Regions from separate parts of the Pontibacillus sp. ABV4_188 genome, predicted to be linked through region 2. Evidence: riboswitches for the same ligand, from Rfam matches in the RefSeq annotation. Region 2 holds a riboswitch; the other holds the start of a gene.
The links. Region 2 has a riboswitch for lysine ahead of ACYX4O_RS16590 (Na+/H+ antiporter NhaC family protein). Riboswitches for the same ligand answer to the same signal wherever they lie in the genome.
Positions count from the first base shown of each region.

Region 1 (3,166 bases), 1.9 Mb from region 2:
AGACCAAGAAATAGATTCATCATTGCGATTAAGAAAAACATAATTTCAATCGGCCATTCTACAGAATTAATAAAAAGATCATACAAGCATAGACCAAGCACCAAAGCTGGCAAAACGATATTCACTTTTCGTAACATATGTTGTCCCCCCTACTCTCCTTAGATTCTTCAACAGCCGAATTCTTTAACAATGAAGAAACCTTAAAGGAGCGCTCTTTCGTAAACTGTTATGTATTCTCTGTTTAATTCAATACCCAGCTTGGATCACAAAACATCCAAAAGTTGGTAAACACAGCGTACCATAACGAACTTTACTTGAGAATACATAGGGCCTTACATCTACTGATCCTTCCTCACCAAATCCTCATACGTCTCTCGTTCAATCACAACACGCGATTCCCCGTCTTGCGCAAACACGACAGCCGGACGTGGAATGCGGTTATAGTTACTTGCCATCGAATACCCATAAGCACCTGTACTAAAGACAGCCAAGATATCTCCGTAATTCGTAGGGGGTAACATCAGATCCCAGATCAGCATATCACCTGATTCACAGCACTTCCCGGCTACACTCACAAGTTCCGTTGCGTCTTCATCCGGACGGTTGGCTAGCATCGCCTGGTACCTCGCCTGATAAAGGGCCGGACGGATATTGTCCGTCATTCCTCCATCGACCGTGATATACGTACGGAGATCTGGAATGATCTTTTTAGAGCCGACTTTATATAAGGTCGTTCCCGCTTCTGCTACCATGCTTCTACCTGGTTCGATCCACACTTCCGGGAAGGGCAGCTCATGATCGGTATAGTGCTTCTTTACACTTTCTGAAATGGCTTGAACGTATTCAGAGATAGCCAGTGGCTGATCGTCTTCTGTGTATCGAACGCCAAATCCACCACCGACGTTCAGAACCGGTAACTCAAGACTGTATTTCTTATTCATCTGATACACAAATCCAGTTAAGATCTGAATAGCCTGGTCAAATCCATCTGTTTCAAACATTTGCGAACCGATATGAGAATGGATGCCTAACAGTTTATATTGTGGTTTACGAGTCGCAATTTGGACCGCTGTTTCCGCTTGCCCGTTTGATAATCCAAATCCAAACTTTGAATCTTCCTGGCCGGTCATAATGTATTCATGTGTATGAGCTTCCACCCCTGGTGTCACTCGTAGCAAAATGTTCACTTCTTGATTACGCTGATTGGCTAAGTCATGTAGCATTTCAATCTCAAGGAAATTATCAACGACAAAACAGCCAATCTGTGCATCAAGGGCCATCGCTAATTCCTCTTCTGATTTATTATTGCCATGGAAATGAATACGATCTGCCGGGAATCCTGCTTGGAGTGCTGTGTATAATTCTCCACCTGAGACGACATCAAGGGATAACTTCTCCTGTTTAGCCAAGCGCGCCATCTCTTTACACAAGAATGCTTTACTCGCATAAGCGACTTGGAAATCAAGACCACTCGACTTGAACGCGCCGCGAAATGCGCGGGCATGCCGACGGATCATCCCTTCGTCATACACCATAAGCGGCGTTCCATATTCTTCAACAAGCTTCTCCGTACTTACCCCGCCGATTTCCAAATCTGTTTGTACGTTTGCTTCTACTGTTTGCATCTATAAATCTCCTTTTGTCTCCTCTGCAACACAAAAAACCGTATGAAGCGATGTTCATACGGTTCTTCTAGAAATAGACCTTGAAGATATGTACAACATCTCTTCAATAGTGCTCCACAATCTTAGCATTGCGACAGTCTGGCATTTATTCAATACCAACCCAACAAAGAATAGAATGGCTACTCTTTATCTCGGCGATCTGCCTTTCCCTCCCCTTCTCTGGACCCATTGTCCTCCGGAAAGCTACTCATCATACTCGCGCCTCTATTGTCAGAGAGAGTTATTATTATATTATGGTTAGAAACTATACCATTATGTTTTAACAAATGTCAATAACGCGCCACTTAAAAAAGATCCCCTACCTTAAGAAATACTCGGTCGCAGCTATAAACAAAATAACCACAACCGCCGTCATCCACACATACCAGTCCGGAACGTATACCCATTCAAACATCATTCCCACGCCCTTCCCGAATTTCAATCTACTTCCATCATACAGAAAAAGACTTTCCTAAGTAACCGTACTCAGAAAAGTCTTGTTGATTACCCTTCAGCCGTGCGGTCTGAATCCTTAGGATCCTCGAGCTCATCCACATCAATCGAATCCCCGAACAACTTCTTCACGCGCTCCTTTGCCTGACTTCGCACGTCGTCATTGATATGAGACAACACCTGGTAGACGGCGTAAATAATCACGGCACTGTCATCAGCAAACCCAACGGCCGGGATCATATCGGGGATGGCATCTACTGGCAGGATTAGGTATCCAAGCGCACCGGCAATCGTTAGCTTTGCTTTCTTTGGTGTATCAGGATTTTTGAATGCGTAGAAAAGGAGCAAGCTATAGTATACGCCTTTCTTTCCTAGACGGCCGCTATAGGCGCGTACTTTTTCACCGAATTCTTTTTCAGAGAAATAATCTCGTCCTCGTTCTATGGCACGGGCTGGATTTAAGTTTTTTAAGCGTTGTTGATAGGTCTTCTTTTCCTCCATGGTCCCTCTCCTTTAATCGAATGATCTTGGTTTCTGTTTTCCCTGAATAGGGTGGATTTATTCCTGATCAATCAGTAAGATGAGGCAAAAACGGTAATATGCTTCCGTTAGCTTAGAATGAGAGGAAGGTGGTTGGGGAAATCACTCGCTTTCCGCGACCCCACACGACGTGGGGTCGTTCGACGTTGTCACACGATGTGACGATCTTAGTCGAACTTCCGCTTTCTATTACAAGTCTCCTCCTGCCGCAGGAGTATCGCAATTTCCCGAACCACCTTTGCCATATGTAGAGGGAACGGAAGCATGCCATATTAAAAAGCGTATCCACTATCTAAGTGAATACGCTATGGTAGAGTCCACAGATATTATATGTATTTTCGATCTTCACATGACTTTCTGTCGATAATAGATTCGATCCAATAAATAGCAACAAATCGCGCCAATCACTATGGGCAGAATGGAGCCACCTGCTGTCAAACTTGCTGATGTTTCTTCATAGTAGTAAAGCATGAGGGGCTTGATTTTTAACACATAACCCATTAATAATA
Region 1 is NZ_CM149975.1:1,053,435-1,056,600, reverse strand. It holds gene ACYX4O_RS05330 (hypothetical protein) at 1-137, opposite strand, end outside; gene lysA (diaminopimelate decarboxylase) at 339-1,625, opposite strand; lysine riboswitch at 1,725-1,900, opposite strand; gene ACYX4O_RS05320 (YkvA family protein) at 2,169-2,618, opposite strand; gene ACYX4O_RS05315 (hypothetical protein) at 3,003-3,158, opposite strand.
Region 1: linked by a shared signal. The riboswitch ahead of lysA (diaminopimelate decarboxylase) and the one ahead of ACYX4O_RS16590 (Na+/H+ antiporter NhaC family protein) in region 2 are both predicted to bind lysine.

Region 2 (3,166 bases):
GTTGGAAAAACGTAATAAAACAGTCAAACCCTGTCCTCACCTTGCATAAGATTGAGGAGAGGGGGTTTTATTATGGGGAGAAATAGAAGAAAAGGTTCAATGGCACCACCTCCAGCCAGACAGATATTTATTATAACGTTCATGTTTTTTCTCATAAGCACTTTTGTAAGCTTATGGATTATAAATAAAGGGATCGAGCCGAAGATTATGGAGATTGCAGAGGCGAGAACCGAACAATTTGCAAAAGAAGCTATTGCAGAAACGGTCAGTAAGAAAATGGCAGAAGACTTAAATGTGAATGATTTAGTCCAGTATACTTATGATGATCAAGGAAATGTAGTGTCCGCTGGCTTCAACTCAGCGGCGATTAATAAAGTAACGAGGGATACGTTATTTCGCGTTAATCAATATTTAACAAGATTAGGGGAAGGTGAAGATCCTGACCCTGGTATATCCTATGATGTGGATATTGACCAACCTGAGGAGACGAATACAGAGATTGTACAAGATAAACGTACCATTGCTAGAATTCCTTTAGGGCAAGCGACTGGGAATACGTTATTATCAAACCTAGGACCAGAGATTCCTGTCCATTTTACTTACATTGGAAATGTGAAAGCGGATGCTATTAAAGAAGAGAAAGAGTATGGTATTAATATGCTTGTTGTTGATATTGATTTAAGAGTTGAAGTCAATTTACAAGTACTCCTGCCGTTTTCTACAAAGCTGATCACAGTCAATACCGAAGTTCCTATTGCACATAACGTCATTATTGGGAAAGTACCTGATTTCTATAATGGTGGTGGCGGTGGAATGAATCCATCTATTGAAGTTCCAACGAACCCCTTGCCAGGACCATAAAAACTTGTTAAGATAATATTTGTCTTACACAAAAATTGAATTTCATCTACCCTTATCATATCGATGAGGTAGAGGTGCATTTAGCATTAGTACCCAGTTTGAGGATGACAACAATGAGAACTGGAGAAAGGGCTGCTTGCCGAAGTGTAACGAAGGGTCCCCTTCCTTACGCTGGTGCATTCCCAAATAGAGAATGTACTGTCATGCAAACCGAACGTTGGATTGCATGATGCGCTACTGATCGAGATGGAGGATAACAATATTATTTGCGATAAAACAGCAAGTAATGATAGGTTATTTTCTCTATCATTATTTGCTGTTTTTTTATTTCCTCTTACTCTTCTGCATTTTAAAGCCAGATTACCACACCAATCTGCGCTCGACAGTACTTGCATCGTCATGTCCATCGTTCCTTTCCTTCAATAACATCAAGGCTGAAACACGAAGGAGATCATTACAAAAAATGGAGGGAACGAAAAGATGGAAGGAACGATTTACTCACTTATTCCACCACTTGTTATGCTTGTCTTAGTCTTAGTTACAAGACGAGTGCTTATCTCATTGGGAGTAGGAATTTTACTTGGTGCTTTCATGCTCCATGGTTTTTCTATACCTGCGACATTATCTGAAGTATGGACACAATTCTATACGATTTTCTATGTAGATGGCGCGCTTAATTTAGGCAATTTATTCTTACTCAGCTTTTTAATCTTATTAGGGATTACAACAGCCTTTATGACTGCTTCCGGTGGAAGTCGTGCATTTGGAGAGTGGGCGATCCAACGTGTTAAAACACGTAAGGGTGCTCAAACTATGCCAGCTGTATTAGGTATTATTATTTTCATTGACGATTACTTTAATAGTCTGGCAATAGGGCAGGTTGCTCGCCCATTAACAGATCGTTATAAAGTCTCTAGAGCAAAGTTAGCGTATCTTATTGACTCTACGTCAGCGCCAATTACGGTAATTTCACCGATATCAAGCTGGGGTGCATATATTATTGGTACTATAGGGACCATTATTGCAACAAATGAATTAACTCAGTTTAGTGGCTTAGAAGCGTTTGTTAAGATGATTCCAATGAACTTATATGTATTCGCAGCTATACTCCTTGTGTTCTTAACCATTTATCGTAAATTCGATATTGGAGCCATGAAGAGGCATGAGCAAAAAGCTGAAGTTGAAGGGGAACTTGTTGACCAGACGAAAGACGTGCCGGGTGACTTGAACAATGAATTTAAAGATGTCCACAATGGGCGTGTCTATCACTTGATTGTTCCTATCGTTGTATTAATTGCGGCTACTGTCATTGCCATGGTAATAACGGGCATCCAAGGGACAGAAGGAAACGTAACTATTCTTGAGATTTTCAAGAATACAAATGTAAATCGCTCATTATTTGCTGGTGGCTTATTTGCCGCACTAAGTGGATTTGTTCTGTATGTAACTCAACCTGGTGAAAAGTCACCTCTTAGCAAAGTAAGCCTTGAAGGATCTAAAGCAATGATGCCAGCTATTTATATTTTAGTCTTTGCATGGATGATTGGGGCCATTATTGGTGAGCTTGAGACAGGTGAATTCTTAGCAGCTCAATTTGAATCTCTGAACATTGCCCCGTCTTATTTACCATTACTCGTCTTCTTAGTATCTGGAGGAATGGCGTTCTCCACAGGAACGTCATGGGGAACATTTGGAATTATGCTCCCCATTGCAGGGAATATCGCAGCAAACACAGACGTAAGCATGTTCTTACCTGCTTTAGCAGCTGTATTAGCAGGAAGTGTGTTTGGAGATCACTGTTCTCCGATTTCAGACACATCAATTCTATCTTCTACAGGAGCAGGATCCAATCACATTGACCACGTCATGACGCAATTGCCTTATGCTTTAATTAGTGCCGCGGCCACTTCTGTTGGTTATGTGGTTTATGGCATGACGTCTAGTGCATTGCTTTCTCTTGTTATTACGCTCTTACTTGTAATAATTGTGGTGTTTGCGATTAATCCAAAAAGCAATGATTCAGAAGTAAACGAATCCAAAACTGCATAGTTGTGTAAATCCCGTTATGTAACGTACATAACGGGATTTTTTTATTGTTGAGCTAAGACCTGCGTTAGATCCATATAAGGGAAGCAATGTTGAAGATCCGAAGTTTAGAGAATGTTTTCGTTTGCTATAGTTGAGTGTAAGGTGGGCCTGGAAACCACTCGCTTTCCTGTGGGGAGCTGGTGAGCCTCCTCACCCGGCAAAGCCGGGCTCCGGGGTCTCACCTAGGCTCTTCTGCCCACGGGAGTCTCGCAGTTAC
Region 2 is NZ_CM149975.1:3,236,303-3,239,468, reverse strand. It holds gene ACYX4O_RS16600 (HD-GYP domain-containing protein) at 1-15, shown strand, start outside; gene yunB (sporulation protein YunB) at 73-861, shown strand; lysine riboswitch at 923-1,106, shown strand; gene ACYX4O_RS16590 (Na+/H+ antiporter NhaC family protein) at 1,342-2,910, shown strand.